3 regions of the Pararhodobacter zhoushanensis genome follow, and region 1 is predicted to be linked to each of the others. Evidence: riboswitches for the same ligand, from Rfam matches in the RefSeq annotation. Region 1 holds a riboswitch; each other region holds the start of a gene.
The links. A riboswitch is a leader RNA that binds a small molecule or an ion and turns the genes downstream of it on or off. The one in region 1 is predicted to bind thiamine pyrophosphate.
Positions count from the first base shown of each region.

Region 2: it holds a riboswitch for thiamine pyrophosphate, as region 1 does, so the genes downstream of both, thiC (phosphomethylpyrimidine synthase ThiC) here and OKW52_RS08710 (NUDIX hydrolase) in region 1, are expected to answer to the same signal.
Region 3: it holds a riboswitch for thiamine pyrophosphate, as region 1 does, so the genes downstream of both, thiB (thiamine ABC transporter substrate binding subunit) here and OKW52_RS08710 (NUDIX hydrolase) in region 1, are expected to answer to the same signal.

Region 1 is NZ_JAPDFL010000001.1:1,748,888-1,758,367, reverse strand. It holds gene OKW52_RS08745 (TRAP transporter large permease) at 1-489, opposite strand, end outside; gene OKW52_RS08740 (TRAP transporter small permease) at 491-1,003, opposite strand; gene OKW52_RS08735 (type 2 periplasmic-binding domain-containing protein) at 1,073-2,188, opposite strand; gene OKW52_RS08730 (cytochrome P450) at 2,241-3,449, opposite strand; gene OKW52_RS08725 (dihydroxyacetone kinase family protein) at 3,529-5,196, opposite strand; gene OKW52_RS08720 (MarR family winged helix-turn-helix transcriptional regulator) at 5,267-5,755, shown strand; gene OKW52_RS08715 (2Fe-2S iron-sulfur cluster-binding protein) at 5,767-6,087, opposite strand; TPP riboswitch at 6,209-6,330, shown strand; gene OKW52_RS08710 (NUDIX hydrolase) at 6,299-6,805, shown strand; gene thiD (bifunctional hydroxymethylpyrimidine kinase/phosphomethylpyrimidine kinase) at 6,802-7,608, shown strand; gene OKW52_RS08700 (NAD(P)H-dependent flavin oxidoreductase) at 8,104-9,081, opposite strand; gene OKW52_RS08695 (acetyl-CoA C-acetyltransferase) at 9,082-9,480, opposite strand, start outside.
Region 2 is NZ_JAPDFL010000001.1:2,610,913-2,620,392, reverse strand. It holds gene OKW52_RS13130 (FAD-dependent oxidoreductase) at 1-624, shown strand, start outside; gene OKW52_RS13125 (sulfite exporter TauE/SafE family protein) at 621-1,367, shown strand; gene thiE (thiamine phosphate synthase) at 1,403-2,044, opposite strand; gene thiM (hydroxyethylthiazole kinase) at 2,041-2,850, opposite strand; gene thiC (phosphomethylpyrimidine synthase ThiC) at 2,847-4,649, opposite strand; TPP riboswitch at 4,747-4,869, opposite strand; gene ggt (gamma-glutamyltransferase) at 5,032-6,828, opposite strand; gene OKW52_RS13100 (lytic murein transglycosylase) at 6,878-8,023, opposite strand; gene OKW52_RS13095 (ABC transporter permease) at 8,223-9,359, shown strand; gene OKW52_RS13090 (ABC transporter ATP-binding protein) at 9,362-9,480, shown strand, end outside.
Region 3 is NZ_JAPDFL010000001.1:177,376-186,855, forward strand. It holds gene petB (cytochrome b) at 1-336, shown strand, start outside; gene OKW52_RS00880 (cytochrome c1) at 360-1,142, shown strand; gene OKW52_RS00885 (hypothetical protein) at 1,259-1,765, shown strand; gene OKW52_RS00890 (thiamine ABC transporter ATP-binding protein) at 1,762-2,454, opposite strand; gene OKW52_RS00895 (ABC transporter permease family protein) at 2,441-3,991, opposite strand; gene thiB (thiamine ABC transporter substrate binding subunit) at 3,975-4,976, opposite strand; TPP riboswitch at 5,015-5,121, opposite strand; gene OKW52_RS00905 (antibiotic biosynthesis monooxygenase family protein) at 5,186-5,506, shown strand; gene ugpC (sn-glycerol-3-phosphate ABC transporter ATP-binding protein UgpC) at 5,681-6,727, opposite strand; gene ugpE (sn-glycerol-3-phosphate ABC transporter permease UgpE) at 6,729-7,577, opposite strand; gene ugpA (sn-glycerol-3-phosphate ABC transporter permease UgpA) at 7,590-8,477, opposite strand; gene ugpB (sn-glycerol-3-phosphate ABC transporter substrate-binding protein UgpB) at 8,547-9,480, opposite strand, start outside.

The DNA.
Region 1 (9,480 bases):
CACCAGCATGATCGACGGCGGGATCAGCGCGGCCAGCGTACCGGCCGAGGCCACAACCCCGGTCGCCAGCGCCCTGTCATAACCGACGCGCAGCATCTCGGGGATCGCCAGCCGCCCCATCGCCGCGGACGAGGCCAGCGACGAGCCACAGGCCGCGGCAAAGCCGACGCTGGCCATGTTGGCCGCAACAGCCAGACCACCGGGCAGTGCGCTGAACCACAGACGGGCCGCGCGGAACAGCGACGACGAAATCCCCGAATGGTTGGCAATCGCCCCCATCAGCAGGAACATCGGGATCGCGGTCAGATCCCAGCTGGCGGCAAAGGCGAAGGGTGTCTCGCGCAGAATCGACAGCGCGATGTTGAAGTTGCGCACATAGGCCAGACCCAGCACCGAGACCACGCCCAGCGCCACGCCAATAGGCACGCGCAGCGCGATCAGGGTCAGCATGATGCCCAGCGTGGCCAGTCCGAATTGAAGGGCGTCCATGTCAGGCCTTCTCCCCGGTCACGGGGTTGGTGTTGGTCAATTTGGCGAACAGCCGGAAAATCATCGTCAGCACCATCGCCGCCCCTGCCACCGGCAGGATCCAGCGCGTCGGCCAGATGGGCAGGTAGCCGCCAAGGATCTCCCAGACCTCGCCGCGCTCGGTGCGGGCGGCGGCGGAAACCCATGTCTGCCAGACGAACGCGCTGACGTAGAGGATGACCAGCACATCGACCAACAGCGCGATCACCGTCTGAAACAGGCGCGGCAGGGCGCTGACGAAGATGTCGGCGGTCACATGCTGGTCGCGCAGCGTCACCCAGGCGATGGGCAGGAAGGCGACGGCGATCATATAGTAGCTCGCCGTGATCTCGCCGGTGCCTGCCAGCGGGCTGTTGAAGAGCGAGCGCGCGATCACGTCGATGGTGACGTGCAGCATCATCAGGACGCCGGCGACCATCGACACGGCAAAGAGCGCATTGGCGATCCAGCTCACCAAGCGGTGGAAGAATTTCATGTCACGTCCTCGGGTGCGCGAAAGGGAAGGCCGGGGGCGTGTGCCACGCCCCCGGCCCAAGAGGCAAGCTTACAGGGTCGAGGGATCAACCTGCGAGAACACCTCATCCCAGATCCGCTGGGTCATGGCTTCGACGTCATTGCCCAGCTCGGCCGAGATCGGGCGCCAGCGCTCGACAGCCGCCAGATAGGTGTCGATCAGCGCGGCGGGGTCTTCGACGCCCAGACGCTCACCGGCTTCCAGCAGACGGGCGCGGTCATGCGCCGAGAAGCCTTCGACCATCGCGGTCAGACCGGCGTCGGGTGCAACCAGTTCGACGCCATTGACCTCTTGCTGGTTCTCAAAGCTTTCCTGATCGCGGATCACGTAGTTGCCGATCGTATGCTTGGCGGTGATGAAGGCCGAGGCCCGCATCATCGCCTGCTGCTCGTCCGCCGACAGACCCATGAACAGATCGCGGTTCATCAGGAAGCCGACGGCGGGGCTGGAGTTGCCCAGCGGCAGATCGGTGACATAGCGGGCGTATTCGCCGTAGCCATAGGTTTGCAGCCATTCGCGGGTTGCCATCAGGCAATCCAGACCGCCGCGTTGCAGCAGGCCCACGGCCTCGGTCAGCGTGACCGACAGCGGGGTGCCGCCGCCCATGATCGCCATTTCGCCATACCCGCCGGTGGCGCGGATGCGCAGGCCCGACATCTGCTCAAGCGAAGACACCGGCGAGGTGCACATCAGCCGGTACGAGGCCGACGCGAAGCCACCGAACGGCAGCACGTTGTTGTCACGCGCTTCCTGCAGGCACGACGGGCAGTTCAGGAAGACGGTCTCGGCGGCTGCCGCAGCCACAGCCATGGGGTCATCGCCCGGCACGACGACCGAATAGAGCAGCGTGAACGAGGGCATTGCCTCGGGCGTATAGACCGGGATCTGCAGGCCAGCCTGCATCAGGTCATCGGTCACCGCCGCCAGCGTGCCGCGGCCATCGGCCAACTGGCCACCGGCGATCAGCTCCCATTCCAGCGCGCCGCCGGTGGCCTGCGACATCATCGCGAAGGCTTCGGGCAGCGTGTCGGTGTTCAGGTAATCCGACGCGGGCGGCCACGATCCGTAGATCGGGGTCTGCGCCAGCGCGCCGGTGGCGAGCAGCGTCAGCGCGCTCGTCAGGGTCAGGGTTCTGGTCATGGTCATCATTTACTCCTCCCAGTAAATCGCGCCCATCAGGGACGCATTTCGTCAAAACTTACGCAGGCGTCAGCCGGGCCGGAAGCGAGTGATACCCCCGCAGCCAGTTGATGTAGACGCGCTCGGGGGTGCCGATCAGCTCGATCTTCGCGACCTTGCGCGCGAGGGCTCCCAGAACGGATTCCGCTTCCAGCCGCGCGACCATCTGGCCGACGCAGCCGTGAATGCCGGTGCCAAAAGCCAGATGGCCCACGGTGCGGCGGCTGATGTCATAGGTGTCGGGATCGTCCCAGCGCGCAGGGTCGCGGTTGGCCGCGCCCAGCCACATCATCACCTTCTCGCCGCCGCCCAGCTGCACGCCCGCCAGGTCGGTCGGACCACTGGTCGTGCGGCCGATCACCGGGCTGGGCGCGTACCAGCGCAGCCCCTCTTCAAAGGCCGCACGGGCCAGCGAGGGGTCGGCGCGCAGCTTGTCCCATTGCGCCGGGTTCTCGATCAGCGCCTTGATGGCGATGCCGATGCCAAAGACCGTGGTGTCGATCCCGGCCGAAATGAAGGCACGCACCAGCATGCCTGCGTCATCATTCGAGATCTCGCCCCGGTGTACGGCGCTGTAGATTTCCTCGCCGAACCCGCCGGGAAGCAGGTTTTCCTCGGCCATCTGTGCCGCGACATATTCAAACGTACCTTGCTCTTCCACGATCTTGCGGGCGGCGTGGTACAGGTCGTTCTTTGGCCCCATCGCGTTGAAATTCAACGTGGAATAGGGCATCAGATGGTGCCGCCCCGAGGGCTGCAGGCCTGCTGCATCCGGCAAAACCTTGAACGGGAAAGCAAAGGCCAGATCGCTGGCCAGATCGACCGTGTCGTGCTCCAGCAGGGCATCGACCATGCGGTCAGCCTCGGCGCGGAAATCATCGGCCATCTTGCGCAAAGCGGCGGGGGACAGAACCTTGGCCAGCACTTTGCGGTTGGGGGTGTGGATGGGCGGATCGGCTTCCAGAATGACCGACGGCTTGCGCCACGGCTCTTCGGTCACGACATTGGTCAGCCCGGTGCCAAAGGCCGAGGAAAAGCGGCGCCAATCCTCGAACACTTCGCGCACCACAGCATCGTGGCCGGTGATCCAGAAGCCGTATTTGGGCACCCAGGCAACCGGACCCGCCGCGCGGATCGCTTCATCCAGAGCAATGGGATTATCCATGCTCTCGCGGCTGAACGGGTCGATATCCAGCACGGGACGATCTCGCGAATCGCTGTTGGTCATGGGGCGCTCTCCTCCGAACACGGACAGTTTAATTAGCAACGGGTTTATATTGCAAGTGACTTGTATCTTTGGAAACGATCTAGCTGGCGGCCGCACTCAGCCACAGCGCCACCGCCACCGCGCCCGGATCGGGATGGCCCAGCACCCGGTCGCCGACATAGCTGGACCGGCCCCGGCGCGGCTTCATCTGCCTTGTCGCCTCGGCCCCGCTTTCGGCAGCCTTGGCCGCCGCGCGCAGACGCTGGGACGGGGTGCCGCCAGCCGCCATCGCCCCCAGGGCAGGTGCCAGCGCATCGACCATCGTCCGGTCCCCCGGCTCAGCCCCGCCCAGATCGCACAAGGCCTTGACACCGCTGGCGAAAGCGGCAGCCAGCACCGTGCCGGCGTCACCCTCGGCAGTGTCGAGCGCATTCGCCGCCCCAAAGGCAAGGATCGCATACAGCGGCCCCGAGGTGCCCCCGGTCGAACGCCGCACCACCGCGCCGACATGCCGCCAGAACGCCGCGCCCGACAGGCCTGCCAGCGTCGCTTTCTCGGCAATCAGCGCCTCGGCCCCGCCCGCCAGCGAGCGGCCGATGTCGCCGTCGCCGACCACCTGATCCATCCGCGTCAGTTCGGGCTCGGCCTTGATCAGCGCCGCGCATCCCGCGAGCAGTGCGGCCAGCACCGCAGGCTCCCCTGCCCCGTCTGCCACCACATCTGCGACCGCAGCAGGCGCGGGAACCGTCAGCCCCTCACGCAACCCCGGCAGCATCCACGCCGGAGCCGACGCGGGCGCGTCCAGCGCCGCCAGCCGGTCGTCATCCAGCGCCATCAGCGACAGCGAGACCCCGGCCATGTCGATCGCCGTCAGGAACGTCCCCGCCCAGACGCGCGACACCTCCAGCCCCAGCCGCGAACAGGCGTTGAGCGCGTCGCCGGCGATGATGGAAACCTCCATCGGCGGGGTCGAGCCCAGATTGTTGACCAACAGCGCCACGCGGTCGCCCGCGCTGAAACGGCGGTCGGCGGCGATGGTGTCGATCATATCCTCGGCCAGATGCGCCGAGGGGCGCAGGGTGATGCGCGCCAGCCCGGATTCGCCATGGATGCCCAGCCCCATCTCGATCTCATCCGCGCCCAGTTCGAAATTCGGGGTGCCCGCGGCGGGCACGGTGCACGGGCTCAGCGCCACGCCCATCGAGCCGGTGGCCTTGACCGCCGCCTCGCCGCGCGCCTTGACCTCGGCCAGCGACAGACCGGCCTCGGCCGCAGCGCCGACGATCTTGTGCACCAGAACCGTGCCCGCGATCCCGCGCCGCCCGGCGGTCTTTTCCGCCGAACCCAGCGCCGCGTCGTCATCGACGATCAGCACTTCGGCCTCGATCCCCTCACCGCGCGCGATCTGCGCGGCCAGTCCGAAATTCAGCCGGTCGCCGGTGTAGTTCTTGACGATCAGCAGCACGCCTCCCGGCCCCGCCACCGCGCGGATCGCCGTCAGCACGGCGTCGGTCGAGGGCGAAGCGAACACGTCGCCCGCCACCGCCGCTGTCAGCATCCCCGCGCCGACATAGCCCGCATGCGCCGGCTCATGACCCGAGCCACCGCCGGAGATCAGCGCAACCTTGCCCGCCGCTTTCACCGCGTCCAGATCGGCGCGCACCACGATGGTGGTGCCTTCGATCAGGCGCAGGCCGTTCGATGTGGCAACCAGACCCGCCAGCGCCTGTGGAACGACATCTTTCACGTCATTGATGAGCTTTTTCAACGTGCCCTCCCTCGTGGTTTGCAATTAAACGTAGTCACCGCTAAAGACCTCTGAACGCAGGAGACGCCGGATGCCCGAGACCGACATCATCACCGACCGCGATCTGTCGGTTACGGCCCAGCGCTATGCGCCCTATTACCTGTCCGTCCTGAACAACAGCCTGTCCTGGGGCGCCTCGCAGCTCTACCTTGAGATCTTCGGCATCGGTCTGAACGAATGGCGTGTGCTCTCCGCCCTGCGCAACGAGCCGGGCATTCAGGCCATGCGCATCGTCGAGATGGTCGCGATGAACAAATCCATCGTCAGCCGGTCGAGCCGCCATCTGGAAGAGATGGGCCATGCCGTCGCGCGACTGGTGGATCGCAAGCGGCTGTTGTGGCTGACCCCCTCGGGCGCGGCGCTGCACGACCGCATCATCGCCATCGCGCTGCGGCGCGAGGCCGCGCTGCTGGACGGGTTCAACGAGGCCGAACTGGACACGCTGTTCGCGATGTTCGAGCGCATGCGCCAGAATCTGTCCAAGATCGACACCGTGGACCGCGAGGCCCTCGGGCGCTAGCGCAGCAACGGTCATTGCGACGGCGGCAGATGGACGATCACGCCGTCCAGTTCCGGCCCCAGCGCGATCTGACAGCCCAGACGGCTGCGCGCATCAACCGGGGACATCGCGCAGTCCAGCATCGCCTCTTCGATATCGGCAATCGGTTGCACCTTGTCGGCAAAGGCCGGGTCGATATGGACATGGCAGGTCGCGCACATCGCCGCCCCGCCGCATTCGCCGATCACGCCGTCAACGCCGTTCTGCACAGCGGCCTGCATGATGCTGGTGCCTTCGGACACGTCCAGTTCCGTGCGCGCGCCTGAGGCTGACACAAAGATAATCTTGACCATCGGAAACTCCTCTTCGGCACGGTTTATATTGCAACTTGTTTATAATGCAACACGTATGGTGCAAGTTTTCACGGCCCCGTCGCCAGCCAGCATTGAACCCGGGGCGCAGCCTGATATCATCCCTGTCACCGAGGGGGGCCCCGTCAGGGGGCTGAGAGTCTGACAGCATCGCACGGTACAGCGCAGTGACCCTTTGAACCTGATCCGGATCATGCCGGCGAAGGGACGGGACCGCCGCGCTCTCTCCTTTGCCGGCCTCAAAAGACGAGGCCGCCATGCTGACACCCCCCTGCCCGACCGCCCGATTGCCGCGATCCTTGCTGTCGTGGTGCGCGACGGTGACGTCCTGCTTGTGCGCCGCGCCAATCCGCCCGATGCGGGCCTTTGGGGCTTTCCCGGCGGCAAGATCGAGCGGGGCGAGACGCTGCACGATGCTGCCCTGCGCGAGTTGACCGAGGAAACCGGCGTCTCGGCCCGCGTGTTGCGCGTCTTTGGCGCGCTGGATGCGCTGGACCGGGGTGACGACGAGGCCCTGCGCCATCATTTCATCCTGATCACCGCGCTGTGCCAGTGGACGCAGGGCGAACCCGTCGCCGCAGATGACGCGCTCGACGCGCGGTGGGTCGCTCTCGACCGTCTGGCCGCGTTGCCGCTCAGCCGCGATGTCGCCACGGTCGCCGCGCAGGCGGCAGCGCTGATGGCGGAGGTCGCGCCATGATCGCCAATGTCCTGACCATCGCGGGCACCGATCCGTCCGGCGGCGCGGGAATTCAGGCCGATATCAAGGCCTTTTCGGCGCTGGGGGCCTATGCATGCTCGGTGATCACCGCCGTCGTGGCCCAGAACACGCAGGGTGTGCGGTCCTTTGTGGCGCTGGACCCGGCCTTCGTGGCCGACCAGATCGACGCGGTGCTAGAGGATGTGCGCATCGACGCGGTGAAGATCGGCATGATCGCCAACGCCGGGATTGCCGAGGCCGTGGCGGATCGTCTGCGCCATCACAAGGTGGCCAGAATCGTGCTGGATCCGGTGATGGTCGCCAAAAGCGGCCACGCGCTGCTGGACCCTGAGGCGGTGGCCGCGGTGCGCGACCGGCTGGTGCCGCTGGCGACGCTGATCACCCCGAACCTGCCCGAAGCCGCCGTGCTGCTGGGTCGCCCCGATCACTGGACAGCCGACGACATGCAGACCGCCCTGCCCGAACTTCTGGCGCTGGGATCGGACTGGGTGTTGCTGAAGGGCGGGCATCTGGCCGCAAGCAAGGAGAGCACCGACCTGCTGGCAGGCGCGGATAGCGTGACGGCTTTCGCCGCGCCCCGCATCACCACCACCAATGACCACGGCACCGGTTGCACGCTGTCTTCGGCCATTACGGCGCTGCTGCCCGGCCTCGGGATGGTCGAGAGCGTGCGGCAGGCCAAGGCCTATCTGCACGCCGCCCTCGGCGCCGCCGAGGCGCTGGACGTGGGCCACGGCCACGGGCCGGTCCACCATTTCCACGCCCTTTGGCCGTCAGGCTGACCGCCGCAATCGTCCGTCCCGCTGCGCGCGGTGAGCGGTCCGCGCGCCCGGCGATTGCTCAACCCGCACCACGAGGCGCAAAGGACCATCATGAGTCGTGGCTCGATGACAGACCCATGGCAGGTCAGCCGGACAATCCGCTCTTTGCCGAGCAAAGGGATGAGCTACCTTGAGCCCGCCAGCGCGACCGGCTGGTGCAGGTCACCGCGCGAAAGACGCGCGATGACGGTGGCACGCTGCTGTTGAAGAGCGACACCTGCCGTGCCCGGGCGCTGTCGATGGCCTGTGCCATTACGTAGCCGCAGAACACCACGCGCGGCAGCTTGGTCAGCGCGGACGGCGTGACGCAGCCTGACCCGGCCCCGCGCCTGTCCGCAGGCAGGGTTCCGCCACGCATGGCACGAAAGGAGACGGACATCCCGTCCGAACCACGCCGCAGCGGCGTGCTGGGCTGGCATGAGAACCGCCGGACCATCGGGGACCGGCGGCAGTCGGTCAGGCAAGGAAACCGGCCATCCGGCCGCGAATGATCGCCTCAGCATCGGCCACCATCCGTGACAACAAGACCGCACAGGTGGGGATATCGTGGATCAGACCCTGGATCTGTCCGGCCCAGATCAGCCCGGCATCCAGATCGCCCGTGGTCAGCGCCTGCCGCCCCTTGGCGCCTGACACCATCGGACGCACATCCTCGAACACAGCGCCGGGGCGCGTGCCGATCTCGACCACCCTGTCCGACACCGTTGTCTTGGCGACCCGTCCGGTGTTCTTGAAGCCCCGGAAGATCAGGTTGGTGTCGCGCTCGGTGTTGCTGACCAGCATCGCCTTCACGTCATCATGGATCGGTGCTTCGACCGTCGCGCAAAAGCGGGTGCCCATGTTGACCCCCTCGGCACCCAGCGCCAGCGCCGCCGCCAGCCCGCGCCCGTCACCGATCCCGCCCGAGGCCAGCATCGGCACCGTCACCTGATCGGCTGCGGCGGGGATCAGGACCAGCCCCGGCACGTCATCCTCACCGGGATGGCCCGCGCATTCGAACCCGTCGATCGAGATGATATCGACGCCCATGCGCTGCGCCGACACGGCATGCCGGACCGACGTGCATTTGTGCAGAACGGTCAGGCCATGCGACTTGAACTCTTCGACATGCTCCTGCGGCCGCGAGCCTGCGGTTTCCACGATGGTAACGCCACTGTCGATGATCGCGCGGCGATACTCGGCGTAGGGCGGCGGTGAGACCGAGGGCAACAGCGTCAGGTTCACGCCGAACGGCTTGTCGGTCATTGCGCGGCAGCGGTCGATCTCGCGGCGCAGATCGTCCGGGGTCGGTTGCGTCAGCGCGGTCAGGATGCCCAACCCGCCCGCGTTGGACACGGCCGAGGCCATCTCGGCGGTGCCGACCCACATCATGCCGCCCTGCACGATGGGATGCTGGATGCCGAGCATCTCGGTGATCTTGGTTTTCAGGGCCATTCAGAGCGCCTCCACAATCGTCACATTCGCCAGACCGCCACCTTCGCACATGGTCTGCAAGCCGTATTTCTTGCCCCGCTTGTGCAGCGCGTTGACCAGCGTGGTCATCAGCCGCGCGCCGGACGCACCCAGCGGGTGCCCCAGCGCGATGGCCCCGCCGTTGACGTTCAGCTGTGCCGGATCAGCGTCAAGCATCTTGAGCCAGGCCATCGGCACCGGGGCGAAGGCCTCGTTGACCTCGTAAAGGTCGATGTCGTCGATGCTCAGACCCGCGCGCCTGAGGGCCTTGATCGTTGCCGGGATCGGCTCTTCGAGCATGATCACCGGATCACCGCCGGTGACGGTCATGGTCACGATCCGCGCCCTTGGCGTCAGGTTGTAGCGTTTGAGCGCAGCTTC
Region 2 (9,480 bases), 860 kb from region 1:
TGGAAACTGGCCGCCGCGCTTGAAGGCTGGGCCGGGGACGCCTTGCTCGACAGCTACAGCGCGGAACGCCAGCCGGTTTTCAAGGGCACAGCCGAGCATTTCATCGAGCGTTTCATCCGCGAAGACCGCGATTTCCTCAACGCCCACAGCCCCGAAGAGCAGGGCGAGGCGGCCTTCCGCAAGGCGTGGGACAGCCGGAACGAGGGATCGAGCGAAGTGATGTCTTTCGCGCCCAATTATCAGGGCTCGCCCCTCGTGACCGGCGCGCCGGGACACCCGGACGCGCGCGGGACGCATCAGTTTGCCACCCGGGGCGGGCATCACCTTGCACCGGCAACGCTGGACGATGGGCGCGCGGTTTTCGACACATTGGGCCGCGGGTTCACCCTGTTGGCCTTCGGTGCCCCACCCGAGGCGACGCAGGCCTTTCGCCGTGCCGCCGACGCGGCAGGCATCCCGCTGACCCTTGTCCAACAGCCGCACGGCGGCGCGGCTGGCGCGCGCTATGAAGCGCCGCTGGTGCTCGTGCGCCCGGATCACTATGTGGCCTGGTCGGGCAGCGATGCCACGGATGCCACCCGGATTCTCACCCGTGCCGCAGGGCATAGCAGCGAGCCTTCATGACACTGGAACTGATTGAAACCATTACCGTCATCGCCATCGGCTTCGCGCTAGGCGGTATTCTCAAAGGCGCGACCGGCGTCGGCGCTCCGATCATCGCGGTGCCGTTGCTGGCGATCTATTTCGACGTGCGCTTTGCCATCGTGATCTTCTCGATCCCGAATATCCTGCCCAACATCTGGCAGGCATGGGCCTATCGCAAGACGCTGTTGCCATTGCGCTTTGTCGTGCCCTTCACGCTGGCTGGCATGCTGGGCGCGGCCTGTGGCACCTGGGTTCTGGCCAATGCCCCCACGGATCTGCTACCGCTCGGCGTCGCGGGTGCTGTCCTTCTCTACATCGGTTTTCGCCTTCTGCGCCCGCATTGGATTCTGCCCTACCCCAAGGCCGTGAAACTGGCCCCGCCGGTCGGGTTTATCGCCGGGATGCTGCAAACCGCGTCCGGCTTGTCCGCCCCGGCATCGGTCACGTTTCTGAGCGCGATGAAACTGGATCGCGCGGCCTTCATTCCCACCGTTTCGACGTTTTTCATCGGTCTGGGGGTGGTACAGATCCCGATGCTGATCGGCTACGGGTTCCTGACGCCCGAGCGCGCGCTGCTGTCGGCGGCCGCACTGATCCCGCTGACCGCGGCGATGCCTCTGGGCGCGCGTCTGGTGCGGCATCTGCCCAAGGAAGTCTTTGATCGCGTGATCCTGGGCCTGCTTGCGATCCTTGCGATCAAGCTTTTGGTCACCGCCTTCTGAGAGTGGCGCGACGGGAAGCGGCGGAACGCTGACCCTCAGACTGACCGCCGCGCCTGCGCCACGGCCTGCGCGAGCGTCCGCGCCGCCGCCTCAGGATCAGGCTGCCCGCAAAGGGCCGAGACCACGGCCAGCCCTTGCGCACCCGCCGCAATCACCTGCGCGACATGCGCCGCTTTCAGCCCGCCGATGGCCACGGCGGGCAGGCGGCTTGCGGCCACTTGCGCGGCCAGCCCGTCAAAGCCGATGGGCTGCTTGTGGTCGGTCTTGGTCGGCGTGGCAAAGACCGGCCCCGCGCCGATGTAATCCACGAGCGCGGGGTCAGCCGCCGCCGCCAGCGCCGGCGTCTCGACCGACAGGCCAAGGATCGCCCCGGCCCCGAGGCGCGCCCGCGCCTCGGCCACCGACATATCGCCCTGCCCGATGTGCAGCCCGTCCGCCCCCAGCGCCACCGCCGCGGCGACATCATCGTTGATGATCAGCCGCGCGCCACTGCCCGCCAGCGCCGCCTGCAAGGCCCGACCGGTCGCGATCATCGCCGCCGTATCGGCCCGCTTGTCGCGCAGCTGCACCATCGTCACCCCGCCCGCCACAGCACGGCGGGCGGTTTCGACCATGCCGACCCCGGCGCAAAGGCCGGGATCGAGCACGAGATAGACGGATAGATCGAACGCTTTCACGCCGCGACATCCTCGGCGCTGTGGATCACCGCCTCGGCGTCCAGCGCCTCGGGCGTCACCGCGTGCAGCGCATCGAGGAACCGAGGCGCAAAGCTGCCCGGCCCCTGCGCACCCGGATGCGCCCGCTGCCCGGCGACGGCGAAATGCGCCAGCGCCGCGACGGTCGCGTCAAACGGATCGGCTGCCCGCGCCGCATAGGCCCCGCACAGGCCGGTCAGCGAACACCCCAGCGCCGTGTTCATTGGCATCCACAGCGAGCCGCCTTTGATCCGAACAGCGCGGGTGCCGTCCGTCACAAAGTCCACCGCGCCCGTGACGGCCACCACGCCGCCGGTCTGCTGTGCCAGCCTGCGCGCGCCGTCCTCGGCGGCAGCGACGGCATCGCGGCCATCGACGCCCTGCCCCCGGCTGGCCTCACCCACCAGCGACAGGATTTCCGAGGCATTGCCGCGGATGATCGTCGGCCGCAGCGCCACCAGCTCGGCGGCAACCCGGCGGCGCAGGGCGGTGGCCTGACAGGCGACCGGGTCCAGCACCCAAGGCCGCTTGGCCTGCTGTGCGCCACCAATCGCGGCGCGCATCCCGTCGACAAAGGGCATCGACAGCGTGCCGATGTTCACCGTCAACGCCCCCGCGATCTGCGCGAACTCGCCCGCTTCCTCGGCGTCCGAGACCATCGCCGGCGACGCCCCCGCCGCCAGCAGTACATTGGCGGCGATGTTCATCGCGACATAATTGGTGATGCATTGCACCAGCGGCGGTTCGGCACGCAGGGCGGCCAGCAGGGTTCCGGGTGATTGGCTCATTTCGTGTCCTCCAGCGGCATATACAGATCCCCGCCTGCGCGGAATTTCTCGGCCATTCTGGCCATGCCTTCTTTTTGCGCCTCGGCGCGGATGTCGTGAGAAATGCGCATCGAGCAGAACTTCGGCCCGCACATCGAGCAGAAATGCGCGGTCTTGTGCGCCTCTTTCGGCAGGGTCTCGTCATGCATCGAGCGCGCGGTATCGGGGTCGAGCGACAGGTTGAACTGATCCTCCCAGCGGAACTCGAACCGCGCGCGGCTCAGCGCGTCGTCGCGGATCTGCGCGGCGGGGTGGCCTTTGGCCAGATCGGCTGCGTGGGCGGCGATCTTGTAGGTGATCACGCCGGTTTTCACGTCGTCGCGGTCGGGCAGGCCCAGATGTTCCTTGGGCGTGACGTAGCACAGCATGGCACAGCCGAACCAGCCGATCATCGCAGCACCAATACCGCTGGTGATGTGGTCATAGCCCGGCGCGATATCGGTGGTCAGCGGCCCGAGGGTGTAGAACGGCGCCTCGCCGCAGACCGCAAGCTGCTTGTCCATATTGGCCTTGATCTTGTGCATCGGCACATGGCCGGGGCCTTCGATCATCACCTGACAGTCTTTGGCCCAGGCAATCTGCGTCAACTCGCCCAGCGTCTCCAGCTCGGCGAATTGCGCCTGATCATTGGCATCGGCGATGGAACCGGGGCGCAGCCCGTCGCCAAGGCTGAACGACACGTCATAGGCCCGCGCGATGTCGCAGATCTCGTCGAAATGCTCGTACAGAAAGCTCTCGCGGTGGTGGTGCAGGCACCATTTGGCCATGATCGAGCCGCCGCGGCTGACGATCCCGGTCACCCGGTTCACCGTCATCGGGATCATGTGCAGGCGCACACCGGCGTGGATGGTGAAATAATCCACCCCCTGCTCGGCCTGCTCGATCAGCGTGTCGCGGTACACCTCCCACGTCAGATCCTCGGCAATGCCGTTCACCTTTTCCAGCGCCTGATAGAGCGGCACGGTGCCGATAGGCACGGGGCTGTTGCGCAGGATCCAGTCGCGGATGTTGTGGATGTTGCGGCCCGTCGACAGGTCCATGACGGTATCGGCCCCCCAGCGGGTGGCCCAGACCATCTTTTCGACCTCCTCCTCCATCGACGAGGTGACGGCAGAGTTGCCGATATTGGCGTTGATCTTGACCAGAAAATTGCGCCCGATGGCCATCGGCTCGGCCTCGGGGTGGTTGATGTTGGCCGGGATGATCGCCCGGCCCCGCGCCACTTCGTCCCGCACGAATTCAGGCGTGATGTAATCGGGGATGTCAGCGCCGAAGCTCTCGCCATCGCGCAGCAGCGCCTGTTTGGCCGCCTTGCGGCCCATATTCTCGCGGATCGCGACGAACTCCATCTCAGGCGTGACGATCCCGGCGCGGGCATAGGCGATCTGGGTGACAGACCGGCCCCCGGTCGCCCGGCGCGGGGCGTGGCGGACGGGGAATTCGGGCACCAGCCGCGCGCCCTCAGCCAAGCCGTTATCCTCAGGCCGGACATGGCGGCCCTCATAGCTTTCGGTATCGCCGCGCGCGGCGACCCAAGCCTCCCGGATGCGCGCAAGACCCCCATCAATCGCAATGTCCAACGCCGGATCGGTATAGGGGCCCGAGCTGTCATAGACCGTCACGGGTGGTTCGCCCGCGCTGGGGTGCAGGTCAATCTCGCGCATCGGGACGCGGATCTGCGGGTGAAGAACGCCCGCGTGCCAGACGCGGCGCGATGCGGGCAGCGGACCCGTCGTCACGCGGGGGGTAAGGTCTTTCATCGGTCAGAGCCTCCAGTGCTCAAAGCGTTGGAGACCCAGTTCCGCGTCGAATGGAGAAAGGCTGAACGGAATACGCCTGTGACGTATCGGCAAGAGCCGCGCAGCCGGTGCACCATCCCTACGCCAGTATGAACTGGATCAGGTTCATCGGGTCACTGCGCTGCGCCTTGCGGCACGATCAGTATCTCAGCCTCTTGTCGAGACCCCCCGGGTGAGTGCGCCCAACCTGCGCCAAAGGCCCAAGGCTTGTCAATGTGCCGTGTGCGGTCTTGGCAGGGTCATGCGTCTTCCCGCCACAGAAGCAGATTTACCTTTTGTTTTTCATGGCATTAGGAAAGATTCAGGCGCACAAAAGCACGCCAGAGTCGCGTGGTGCGCGCCGCTATCCTCCCAGCGCGATCCCCTCGCGGCGGCGGTCCGCGCCGCCCGACAGACCGTCGGGCGTGATCTCGATTGCCTGCAGGCCAGAGGTCATCGCCCCCACCTGCACCGCGTAACCAAGCTCGCTCAGCGCACCGGCAAAATCTGCCGCGACGGTGCCTTCTTCCAGATCATAGCGGCCAAAGCGGTTCACCGCATGCGCCATGTCGACGGCTTCCTGCACGTTCATATTCCAATCCAGAAACCCGATGATCGCCTGCGCGACGTAGCCGATGATCTGGCTGCCGCCCGGCGAGCCGATGACCAGAACCGGTGCGCCGTCCTGCATCACGATGGTTGGCGCCATCGACGACCGGGGCCGCTTGCCCGGCTCGACCCGGTTGGCAATCGGCACGCCGTTGTCATGGCTGCGGAACGAGAAATCCGTCAGCTCGTTGTTGAGCAAAAACCCGCCCGGCGCCATCAGGCGAGAGCCGAAGCCGTTCTCGATGGTGGTCGTCATCGACAGCGCGTTGCCATAGGCATCAACGATGGAGATATGGCTGGTGGCAGGCATTTCGATCGGCACGTTATCCGCCCAGTTCAGCGCGTGCTCGAACACCGGCATTCCGGCCTCGACGCTCTCCAACGCCCGATCACCCCGCAACGCCTCGGCCCGCGACGACAGATAGGCAGGATCGACAAGCCCAGCGGTCGGCACCGGCACATAATCGGGGTCGGCCATATAGCGTTCCCGGTCGGCGAAGGCCTGACGCGAGGCATCGCCGATCAACCGCCAGGTCTGCGGATCGCCCGGGCCCATCGCGGCCAGATCAAAATGGCTGAGCTGTCCGAGGATCTGCCCGACGGTCAGCGCCCCCGACGAGGGCGGCCCCATGCCGCAGACCTCATAGCTGCGATACGCAGCGCAAACGGCGGGCCGTTCGACCGCCTCATAGGCGGCGAGGTCGATCATCGCCAGCCGACCCGGATTGCCCGGCGCGTTTTGCACTGTATCGACAATGCCTTGCGCGATGTCACCGTGATAGAAGACGCCAGCACCCTGAGCCGCCAAAGCCCGAAGGGTCGCGGCATAGGCCGGGTTGGTCAGCATCGCGCCTGCCGCAAGCGGCACCCCGCCGGGCAGGAAATAATCAGCGGTCGGGGCAAAGCGCGACAGGCGTTCGGCATCGGCGGCAATGGACTCGGCCATGCGCGGCGAGACGGCAAAGCCGTCCTCGGCCAGCGTGATCGCGGGCGTGAACAGATCCGACCAGTCGGCCCGTCCCCAACGGTCATGCGCCATCTGCATCAGCGCGGGCGTGCCCGGCACACCGACCGAGCGCCCGCCGACCACCGCATCCCAGAACCCCATGGCCGCGCCATCGACCTGAAACAGCGTCGGATCGGCGGCAAGCGGCGCGCGTTCGCGCCCGTCGAGCGTGGTCAGTGCGCCGGTTTGCGCATCATACCAGACCAGAAACGCGCCGCCGCCCAGCCCCGAGCTTTGCGGCTCGACCAGTCCGAGCACCGTCTGCACCGCCACCATCGCATCGGCCGCCGTACCACCGGCGGCCAGGACGCCTGCCCCGGCCTCAGCCGCCAGCGGATTGGCGACGGCGACCATCCAGTGCTCGGCTGTCACCGGCAGCCCCGCATCCCGTGTTGCCAGCGCGGCCTGCGACGCCTCGCCAAGCGCCCAGACCCCGGCAGAGGTCGCCGCTTCCGGGGCCACGGTATCGGCGGCTTGCTGGGCATGGGCGGCCAAGGCCGAGCCGCAGAGCAGCAGGAAACTGGCTGAGACAAGGCGCATGGTCATTCCCTTCTGGTTGGCAGGCGGGGTTTTGTCCCGCTGTGGTTTTCTCCCCTCAGCGCAGGCTTTGCAGCAGCGCTTGTGACGGGGTTCCGGTGACCGGCAAGCCACGGCTGGCCTGATAGGCGCTGATCGCGCTTTCGGTGTTCGACCCGATCACGCCGTCCGCGCCCTGCGTGTCGAAGCCGCGCGCGGTGAGGCGCTCTTGCAGGGCGATGCGGTCGTTCTTGGTCAGGCCATTGGCATCGGGCGGGAAGCTGCCACGCAGCGGCCCGGCGCCGCCGATCCGGTCGGCCAGATGCCCGACCCCCAGCGCATAGGCTTCCGACGGGTTATAGCGCTTGATCACCCGGAAATTGCGCGTGGTGTCGAACTGCGGCCCACCCGCCTGCGGTTGGATCACCGTGCCGCTGGGCGATCCGCTGACCAGCTCGCGTCCCCAGCTCATGCCCCGGACCCAGCCGTGACGTTCCAGATAGGCCGCTGTCGTCGCCAAGGCGTCCGAGGGATCCTCGGACCAGATGTCGCGCCGGCCGTCGCCGGTGAAATCCACCGCGTATTCCTGAAAGACCGTGGGCATGCACTGCGTGTGCCCCATCGCCCCGGCCCAACTGCCGGTCATCCGGCTGGCCTGAATGTCGCCGTTCTGCACGATCCTGAGCGCGGCAATAAGCTCGCGCTCGAAATACCGCCCACGTCTTCCCTCAAACGCCAGCGTCGAGGTGGCCGAGATCACCGGGATCAGCCCCTGACGTTCGCCGTAATAGCTTTCCAGCCCCCAGATTGCCGTGACGATCTTGGCATCGACGCCGGTATTCTCTTCGATCGCAAACAGCGTCCGGCGATGGCGGGCATAGGCGGCGCGGCCCTTCTCGACCCGTTCATCCGAGGCGGCGATGGCGAGGTAATCCTCAAGCGTGCGGCGGAATTCGGTCTGGTTCTGATCGCGCGTCACCACGCCGGGCAAAAAGCCTGCCCCCTGAAACGCCGTGTTCAGGGTGGCGCTGGTGATCCCCTGCCCCATCGCCCGCTCACGGAACGACACCACCCAGGCGTCATAGGCCCGGTTGGACGCGGGCAAAAGGTCGGCGGGAAGGCCCTCTGGTTCGGCCGTACTCATGCGCGCTGTCACCGACCGCGAGCAAGCCGCCAACCCAAGGCTGCCCAGCCCCAGACCAAAGAGGCGTCTGTTCATCTGCATCACTCTGCCCACCATTTTTTCATTTTCGCCTATGGTGCCGACAAGTCGCCCCGCACACAATGCCGCAGTTGCAGGCATGGCGATCACAATCTGTCCAAGGGGTGGTGCACCTTGGCTTTACTCTCTCGCCGGGCTCTGTTCTATCAGATCAGCCGCGCTATCCTTGTAACCTCAAGCAAAATGCGCTTGAACGGAGTTCATGACGGTGCCGCCAGACCTTGCCCCCGAGATTACTGTCGTCGCCGAGCCTGCGTCCACCACGGTGGCAATCCGCGGGCAGGTCACGATCTATTCGCTCAGCGCGGTCCAGACGCAGCTTGCCAACCTTCCCGAAGGGCCGGATGTGTCGCTCGATCTGACGCAGGTCACGCGGCTGGACACAGCCGGTGCATGGCTCGTGACGACGCTCAGGGAAAAGATCACCGCGCGCGGTGCCGGGTTCGAGGTTCGCGGCCTTGCGCCCGAAGCCCAGAGCTTTCTCGACAGCGTCGAAAAAGCGATGCCACACCCCGAGGCCGCGAGCGCCGAGCGCAAGACCCTTGCCGATCTGGTTGCCGGGATCGGCGCGGCGGTGGTTGGCGGCGTCAGCCTGCTGCTCAGCCTGTTGGGGTATTTCGGCATGTTTCTGGCGCGGCTTGCCCGCGCCTTCCGCCACCCGCGTGAATTCCGCCTGACGGCACTGGTGCATCATTGCGAAGAAGTCGGGCTCAAGGCGGTTCCCATCGTCGCCCTCATGGCGTTTCTGATCGGCGTGGTTCTGGCGTTTCAGGGTGCCTCGCAGCTGCGGCAGTTCGGGGCCGAGGTGTTTGTCGTCGACCTGATCGCCGTGTCCATCCTGCGCGAGCTGGGCATTCTGCTGACCTCGATCATCGTGGCCGGTCGCACGGCCTCGGCCTTCACCGCCGCCATCGGCTCGATGAAGATGCGCGAAGAGATCGACGCGATGCGCACGCTGGGGCTGGACCCCGGCATGACGCTGTTCGTGCCGCGCATTCTGGCGCTGTTGCTGATGCTGCCGATCCTTGGCCTGATCGCCGATATCGCCGGGCTATTCGGCGGCGCGCTGATGGCATGGGTCGAGCTGGGCATCTCGCCTGCCATGTTCCGGACCCGGCTGGTCGAAGGCACGGATGTCAGCCATTTTCTGGCCGGTGTGATCAAGGCCCCGGTCTTTGCGCTGATCATCGGCGTGATCGGCTGCCGGTCGGGCATGCAGGTGCAAAGCAACGCGGAATCGCTGGGGCAGATGACCTCGAAAGCCGTGGTGATGGCGATCTTCTCGGTGATCGTCGCCGATGCCGCGTTTTCGATTTTCTTCGCACAGATCGGGTTCTGACAATGACTGACGCCCCCTCGGATGCGGTGATCACGGTGCGCGGCGTGCGCAACCAGTTCGGCACGCATCTGGTGCATGACGCTCTTGACCTTGATGTCTGGCGCGGCGAAATTCTGGGTGT
Region 3 (9,480 bases), 1.6 Mb from region 1:
GCGATTGCGGTGATGGCGCTGACCCCGTGGCTCGACACCTCGTCGGTCCGCTCGGGTCGCCACCGTCCGATGTTCAAGTCGTTCTTCTGGCTGCTGGCGGTCGACTTCGTGGTGCTGATGTGGGTCGGTGCGATGCCTGCGGAAGGGATCTATACCAATATTTCCCTGATCGGTTCCGCCTACTGGTTCGGCTATTTCCTGATCATCCTGCCGCTGCTGGGTGTCCTTGAGCGTCCGACGACTCCGCCGGCGACCATCGAGCAGGACTTCAAGGCCCAAGTGAAGGCAAAGGCCAAGAAGAGCGGCCCGGCCCCTGAGCAGATCCCGGCCGAGTGAGCGAAAGGAAGAGAGTGAAGATCATGATCAAGAAACTTGCCCTTTCGGCGATGACCGTGCTGGCACTGGGGTCCACCCCCGTGCTGGCCGCAGAATCGGGTCACGTCCACGACTTTGCGTTCTCGTTCGAGGGGCCCTTCGGCTCCTACGACCGGGCGCAGCTGCAGCGCGGTCTGCAGGTCTATACCGAGGTCTGCGCAGCCTGCCACGGTCTGGACCTGGTCACCTTCCGCTCGCTCAGCGACGAGACCGGCCTCGGTCTGGAAGACGACGTGATGCGCGCCTATGCGGCGACGATGGAAGTGCCTGACGGCGACGGCGGCTACCGCGCCGCCAGCGGTCCTGACCACTTCCCCGGCTCCAGCATGGAAAACGCCCCGGACCTCAGCATGATGGCCAAGGCCCGCGCCGGTTTCCACGGCCCCTATGGCCTGGGGATCAACCAGCTGCTGCACGGGATCGGTGGTCCTGAGTATATCGCCTCGTTCCTGACCGGGTTCACCGGGGAAGAGACCGAGCAGGGCGGCGCCATCTTCTATGAAAACACGGCCTTTGGCGGCAACGTCGCCATGCCGCCGCAGCTGGAAGACGGTCTGCTGGAATACGCGGACGGCACCGAAGCCACCGAAGAGCAAATGGCGCAAGACGTCGCTGCCTTCCTGATGTGGGCCGCCGAACCCAAACTGGTCGAGCGCAAGATGTGGGGCTTTATCGGCGTCATCTTCCTGGCGCTGCTGGCCTCGCTGCTCTACCTGACCAACAAGCGCCTCTGGGCACCGGTCAAGGACGCGGCCAAGAACAGCTGATCGGCTGATCCGTCACAGAACCGTGAAATGCGCCCCCCGGGGCGCGTTTTGCATTTTGCGGGTCTGGAAACGCGCTGGCGCGGCCGTTAGGCTTTTGTCATCTTTGGAGATTGCCGATGCTGCGCCCGGTTCTTACGCTGTTTCTCGCCCTCGCCGCCCCCCTGCCCGCCCTCGCACAATGGCAGGGCGTGGGCCGCTGGGGCAGCGAACAAAGCTTCCGCTTTGTCGCGCCCGGTACGTGGCTGGTGCTGCAACAGGGCGACAGCGTGCAGATCACCGCCGAGGGCGACAACCACGCGGGCAGGATCGAACTGTCGTGCACCCGCGACGCCCCCGCCGGGCAGCTGCGCCTGTCGCGCTATTACGGTGACGGGCTGGGGCTGTCGGACAGCGAACCCGTGCGCTTCGCCATCGACGGCCAGAGCTTCGAGCGCGCGCTACACTACCGCCCCGCCGACCGCGCTTGGGTGGCGTTGGACGTGCTGGATCCCGCGTTGCTCGACGCCTTCGCCTGGGGCACCCGGCTGGAATTGCTCAACGCCGCGGGCGAGCGCATCACCGCCTATCGCCTCAACGGCAGCGACGCCGCCCGTGCCGCCCTGCACCGGACCTGCGGGATCTAACCCAGATAAGCCTTCAACGCGGGCGGTGGATCAGCCAGCAGCGCCCCCGTGGCCGCAGGCGGCGCGGCCCGACCCTCCGCCACCACGATGGTCTGATCGCACAGGCGCAGCGCATCCTCGGGGTCATGGGTGATCATCAGCAGCGTCGCCCCCGTCTCATCCGCGATCCGCGCCACCAGATCCAGCATCTGGCGTTTCAGCGCCGGCCCCAGTGCCGAGAACGGCTCGTCCAGCAGGATCATCGGCCGCGCCCGCAACAGCACCCGCGCCAGCCCGGCCCGGCTGACCTGCCCGCCTGACAGCTGCGCGGGTTTGCGGGCCTCAAGGCCGCTTAGCCCCGTCTCGACCAGCGCCTGCCCCACCGCCGCCTTTTGCGCCGTGCTCAGGCGCAGGTTGGGGTTCACCCCCAGCGCCACATTGTCAAAGACGCTCAGATGCGGCAGCAGGTTGTTGTCCTGAAACAGAATGCTCAGCGGTCGCAGCGCCGGGGCCAGCCCGTCAATCCGCGCGCCCTGCCAGCTGATCGCCCCGGCAGCCAGCGGCACAAACCCCGCTACCGCGCCGATCAGCGTCGATTTTCCCGCTCCCGACGGCCCCATCACGGCGATCCGCGCGCCCTGCGGCACGCTCAGGTCCGCCGCCAAGCGGAAGCTGCCCAGCACGATCTCTACCCCGTCAAGCCCCAGCATCGCGCCCTCCGACAATCCGTTCCACGGCCACAAAGGCCCCCAGCGACAGCGCCAGCAGCAGCACCGCCGCCCCCGCCGACTCGCCGCTGCGATACGCCCCCATCAGCCGGTGCATCTGCATGGGCAGGGTCTCGGACCCGGTCTGCGCGAACAGCACGATCACCCCCAGATCCCCCAGCGACAGCGCCGCCCCCAGCCCCAGCGCAAAGCCCGCCGGGCGGCGCAGGCGCGGCCACAGCACCAGCCGCCAATGTGCCGCCGTGCTCAGCCCCAGCGCCGCCGAGAGCCGCGCGAAATCCGCCTCGGCCCGCCGCGCGGCAGGCACCAGCGCGCGCAGGGCAAAGGGCAGCGCCATCGCCGCATTGACCAGTGCCGTCACCGGCAGCGCCAGCCGCGCCGGGTCGATCCACGGGTTCGCCAACACGAACAGCCCGGTGCCGATGACCAGCGGCGATGAGATCAGCGCCGCCATCCCCAACGCCTCAGGCGCTTTGCGATACAGCGACGCCGCCGTCAATGTCGCCGCAAACACCGCCAGCAGCACCACCGACAGCCCCGCCACCAACAGCGACCGCAGCGTGGCCCACCAGACCACCGCAGGCAGACCGACCACCGCAGGCAGCCCCTTGATCACCACCATCGCCAGCGGCGCGAGCAGGAACGCCGCCGCCAGCGCAATCGCCAGCGCGTCCAGCCCCTTGGCCAGCCCGCCGGGCGGCGCAGGTGCCACCCGGTCCATGCCGGTGCTCGCCCCCTCAGGCAGCGTGAACCGCGCCAGCGCCAGCAGCGCGGCCAACCCGACGCCCGCCTGCACCGCCGCCAACAGCGCCGCGCGCCCCAGATCGAAATCGAAACGGAAGGCCTGGTAAATCGCCAGCTCCAGCGTCGTCGCGCGCGGGCCGCCGCCCAGCGTCAACGCCACCGCGAACGAGGTCAGGCAGATCAGAAACACCACCGCCAGCGCGCCGGGCACCACGCGGGCCAGCATCGGCCCCTCGATATGCCGCCACCGCGCGACCGCGCCGAACCCCAGTGCCGAGGACAGCCGCAGATGCTCTCCCGGGATCCGCGCCCAGCCCTGCAACAGCAGGCGCACCGACAGCGGCAGGTTGAAGAACACATGCGCCAGAATGACGCCGTGAAAGCCGTAGATGCTGAAACGCGGCAGACCCAGCCAGACCAGTGCCTCGTTGACGATGCCGTTGCGGCCCAGCACGGCCAGCAGGCCGATCACCGCCACCAGCACCGGCAGAATGAACGGCGCGCCCATCAGCACGATCAGCACCCCGCGCCCGGCAAAGCGCCGCCGCGCCAGCGCGCGCGCCACCGGGATCGCCAGCGCGACCGAGACCAGCGCCGACACCGCCGCCTGCACCACGGTAAAGCGCAGCGCAGACCAGTCGGCGCTGCTCAAGCTGGCGCTGCCCTCGGCCCGCCAGACCACGGCACCCAAAGCGCCAAGGTTCAGCACGACAAGGACCGCCGCGACCAGCGCGGCGGCCCCGATCAACCAGAAGGGCTCACTGCGCCAGCGCATCCCGCCACTCGGCAAGGGCGGGATCCCGCAAGGCCTGCGCCGCGTCCGCGGGCAGCAGGATCGACACCTCGGGCCGCGGCAGTGCCGCGAACCCCTCGGCCAGACCGCCCTCGGGCATCACGGCAGGGTACATCCAGTTGGTTTCGGGGATCAGCGCCTGCGCGGCGTCCGAGGTCATGAAGTCCAGAAACTGCGCCGCCAGTTCGGGCTGATCGGTCCCCGCGACAACGCCGCCGACCTCGACCTGCATGTAATGGCCCTCGTCGAACAGCGCGGCGGCCTTGGTGTCATCGCCCTCGGCGATGATGTGATAGGCGGGTGAGGTGGTATAGCTCAGCACCATGTCGGCCTCGCCCTCAAGGAACAGGCCGTAAGCCTCGGACCAGCCCGGCGTGACGGTCAGGATGCGCGGGGCGAGGCCCTGCCAGATCGCCCCGGCCTGATCGCCGTACAGCGCCTTGACCCACATCAGCAGGCCCAGACCGGGGGTCGAGGAACGCGGGTCCTGAATCACCACGCTCAGATCGCTGTCGATCAGATCGGCAAAGCTGCGCGGCGGGGTCGCGACGCGGGTGGTGTCATAGACGAAGGCGAACCAGCTCCAGTCGAAGGGCACGAACAGGGGATCGTCCCAGGCAACCGGCAGATCCAGCTGCGGCGACAGACCATGCGGCGCGATCAGGCCGGCTTCGGCAGCGGCAGCGGTCAGGTTGGTGTCCAGCCCCAGAACCACGTCGGTGTCGCTGCGCGCGCCCTCCAGCATCAGCCGCGCCAGCATCGCGGCGGCGTCACCGGCGGCCTCGAACACCAGATCGCAGCCGCAGGTCGCCTCGAACGCGGCCTCGATCTGCGGGCCGGGGCCCCAGTCAGCGATGAAACTGTCATAGGTGAGCACCCGCAGTTGGGGTGTCTGGGCGTTTGCCATCAGGGGAACTGCCAGCGCACAAGCCGCAAGCAATCCCGTGGCAAAGGTCGGATGGGTCATGATCATTCCTCCATTGCGACGGGCAGGGTCGGGGTGGAGGATCATCCTGTCACCTTCCCTCCGCCGGTCCTAACCGGTTCAGGTTCAACGGGTCCGTGGTTGCCCACATCTCAGCCGGATTGCGCCGGCACCCCGAGGTAGCGGGCAAGATAGAGCTTTGCAGAGCGACCGCAAGGGGGCACCATGACCGCAGCAAAGGGAGGCTCTTCATGCCCATCGCCATCACACCGGACTTCGACGGCCAGACCGTCATCACCACCTTCGAGATGACCCCCGGCACCTGCAGCGACGTGCTTGACGCGCTGAATGACGCCTATGAGGCGGTGATCCGCCACCAGCCCGGATTTCTGGGCGGCGCGCTGCATGTGAATGACGCGCAGACGCGGATCTCGACCTATTCGCGCTGGGAAAAGCGTGGCGACTTTCAGGCCATGCTGCGCACCACCGAGATGCGCGAGCGCAACCGCAAGATCGCGGCGCTGTGCACGCATTTCGAGCCGGTGATGTACGAGGTCGCAGCGGTGTTCTGAACGGCGCTGTGGAACCGGGAGGGTTTTCCACCCTCCCGGACGCTCCCGGAGGATATTTTCAGACAGAAAATGAGGCGCGGTTAACGAAAGCTTAACGCCCCTCTTTGCTCTTCAAATATCCTCGGGGGTGAATGGCCGGAACGGCCAGAGGGGGGCCGAGGCCCCCCTGCCCGCTCACCCTGTGCGCCGACCGCTGGCGCTGTTGAACGGGTGCAGCCCGTCCAGCGCGGCATAAAGCGTGATCGGCGCGCCTTCGGTCACGGCAGGCAGGCCAGAGAGACGCACGGTGATCGGCTGGTCGCTGCCGCCCAGTGTGACGTAGATGTGGCTCTCGGCCCCGGCCGGTTCCAGCAGTACCACCGTGCCGTTCAGCGCCAGATGCGGCTCTGCGGGCGGGGTCAGCAGCAGCTCGTCCGGGCGCACGCCGATCAGGTCGGTGCCCGAAGGCAGCGCCTGAGGGGCGATGCCGCTATCGCGCAGATAGGCCATGTCGATCATGTTCATCGCCGGAGAGCCGATGAACCCGGCGACAAACACCGTCGCGGGGCGCGAGTACAGCTCCATCGGCGTGCCGACCTGCTCGATCTTGCCGCCGTTCAGCACCACCAGCCGGTCGGCCATGGTCAGCGCTTCCAGCTGGTCATGCGTCACATAGAGCGAGGTGGTCTTGAGCCGTTTCTGCAACTGCCGGATCTCAACCCGCATCTGCACGCGCAGCTTGGCGTCGAGGTTCGACAGCGGCTCGTCGAACAGGAACGCCGCCGGTTCGCGCACCAGCGCCCGCCCCATGGCCACGCGCTGACGCTGGCCGCCCGACAGATTGCGCGGCTTGCGGTCGAGATACTCGCCGATCTGCAGCATCGCGGCTGCTTCCTGCACCCGGCGCTCGATCTCGGCCTTGTCCACGCCCTGATTGCGCAGCCCGTAGGCGAGGTTGTTGTAAACCGTCATATGCGGGTAGAGCGCGTAGTTCTGGAACACCATGGCGATGTCACGCTGCGCGGGCTCCAGACCGTTCACCACACGGTCGCCGATGGTCAGAGTCCCGCCGGTGATCGTCTCCAGCCCGGCGACCATGCGCAGCAGCGTGGACTTGCCGCAGCCCGAGGGGCCGACGAGCACGATCATCTCGCCATCGGCGATGTCGAGGCTGACGTCGCTCACCGCCTGGACGCCGCCGGGATAGACCTTGGACAGGCCATCAAGCACGATGCGGGCCATATTACTTCTCCGTCTCGGTCAGGCCCTTCACAAAGAGCCGTTGCATGAACAAAATCACCAGGATAGGCGGCAGCGCGGCCAGCACGACGGTGGCCATCACCAGATGCCACAGGGGCTCGCTGTCGGCTCCGGTCACCATGCGCTGAATGCCCATGACGACGGTGTAATAAGCCTCGTCATTGGTCACCAGAAGCGGCCAGAGGTACTGGTTCCAGCCATAGATGAACATGATCACAAACATCGCGGCGATGTTGGTGACCGACAGGGGCAGCAGGATGTCCTTGAAGAACTTGAGCGGCCCGGCACCATCAACGCGCGCGGCTTCCAGCATTTCCTCGGGCACGGTCATGAAGAACTGCCGGAACAGGAAGGTCGCCGTGGCCGAGGCGATCAGCGGGATCGACAGGCCCCAGTAGCTGTTGAGCATCCCCAGATTGGCGACAACCTGATAGGTCGGCACGATGCGCACCTCGACCGGCAGCATCAGGGTGATGAAGATGATCCAGAAGAAGAAGATGCGGAACCGGAAGCGGAAATAGACGATGGCGAAGGCCGAGAGCAGCGAGATCGCAATCTTGCCCACCGCGATCATCATCGCCATGACGAAGCTGTTCCACAGCATCAGGCCAATAGGCGGCGCACCGGCGTTCGAGCGCCCCTCGAAGATCACGGTCGAATAGTTCTCGATCGCGTGGCTGCCGGGCAGCAACGGCATGACGCCCTGCAGGAAGGTGCCCGGCGCGTGGGTCGAGGCGATCAGCGCCACATAGACCGGGAACACCACGATGGCGACGCCGATGATCAGGATGAGATGGGCAAGAAGCGTGCCCCAGCGGTCGTTTTCTACCATGATGCGGCGCCTTTAGTAATTCACCCGACGCTCGATCCAGCGGAACTGGACCACGGTCAGGACGATGACGATCCCCATCAGCACAACCGATTGCGCTGCGGACGAGCCGAGATTGTTGCCGATGAACCCGTCGCGATAGACCTTGTAGACCAGAATATTGGTCGCCTGCGCAGGGCCGCCTTCGGTCGTGGCATGGATCACGCCGAACGTGTCGAACATCGCGTAGACGATGTTCACCACCAGCAGGAAGAACGTCGCCGGCGACAGCAGCGGGAACACGATGGTCCAGAACCGCTTGGACCGGCTGGCGCCATCAATCGCCGCCGCCTCGATCAGCGATTGCGGGATGGATTGCAGACCGGCAAGGAAGAACAGGAAGTTATAGCTGATCTGCTTCCACGCGGCGGCGATCACCACCAGAATCATCGCGTGGCTGCTTTCCAGCCGGTGGTTCCACTCGATCCCGATGCCGCCCAGCATATAGGGCAGGATGCCGATGGACGGGTTGAAGATGAACCACCACAGCACACCGGCAACCGCCGGGGCCACAGCGTAAGGCCAGACCAGAAACGTCGCATAGCCATCGCGCGAGCGGATCATCCGGTTCACCATCACCGCGAACAGCAGTGACACCGACATGGCCAGCAGCGTGGTCGACACCGAAAAGATCAGCGTCGTTTTCATCGACACCAGATAATGCGGGTCGGCAAACAGACGCTCGAAATTGCGAAACCAGATGAAGGTGGTGCGCAGCCCGAACGGGTCCTGACGCAACATGGATTGCCACAAGGCCTGGCTCGCGGGCCAGACAAAGAAGATCAGCGTGATGATCACCTGCGGGGCCAGCAGCGCATAGGGCAGCCAGCGACTGTTGGTGAAGGTCATGCGCTTGGTCTGCATGCCGGTCGTCCTGCAAAAAGAGGGACCCGCCCGATCCTGAGGAACCGGGCGGGCAAGGGTCTGTTCGGATTACTGCGTCGCCGCTTCGAAATCGCGCAGCAGATCGTTGCCGCGCGCGACGATGTTGTCCGCGGCTTGCTGGGCGCCGATCGTACCGATGATCATCGCTTCCATCTCTTCCGAGATGATGTCGCGGATCTGAACGAAATTCCCGAAACGCAGACCGCGCGAGTTTTCGGTCGGCGGGTTCAGGTTCATCTGACGGATCGAGATGTCGGCGCCGGGGTTGGCGTCATAGTAACCTTCCGACTGGGTCAGCTCGAAAGCGGCCTGCGTGATCGGCAGGTAGCCGGTGTTCTGGTGCCACCAGGCCTGGTTCTCGGGCAGCGACAGGAAGGCGAAGAACTGGGCAACGCCGGTGTATTCCTCGTCGGTGTGACCCGTCAGCGCCCACAGCGTGGCCCCGCCGATGATCGAGTTCTGCGGCGCGCCTTCGACATCGGCGTAATACGGCTGCATGCCATAGCCGACGTTGAACGTGGCGTTCGACAGAACCCCGGCACGACCGGCCGAGCTTTCCATCATCATCGCGCATTCGCCCGAATAGAACTTGGCACCCGCGTCAGGGCCAGCGCCGCCGCCCGCCCAGCTGAACAGGCCTTCGGACTGCCAACGGGCCAGATTTTCCCAATGCCGGATCAGCGCCGGATGCTGGTTCAGCACCAGCTCGGTGTCGAAGCCTGCGAAACCGTTTTGCTGGGTGCCCAGCGGCAGGTTGTGATAGGCAAGGAAGTTCTCCAGCTGAACCCAGCTGGGCCAGCGGGTGGTGAAGCCACAGGTGGCCGCGCCCGACTCGACGATCTGGCGCGACATGGCTTCCATGTCAGCCCAGGTGGCCGGCGGGGTATCGGCGTCCAGACCGGCGGCCTCGAACACGTCGCGGTTGTAATACAGGATCGGCGTCGACGAGTTGAACGGGAACGACAGCATGTTGCCATCGGGA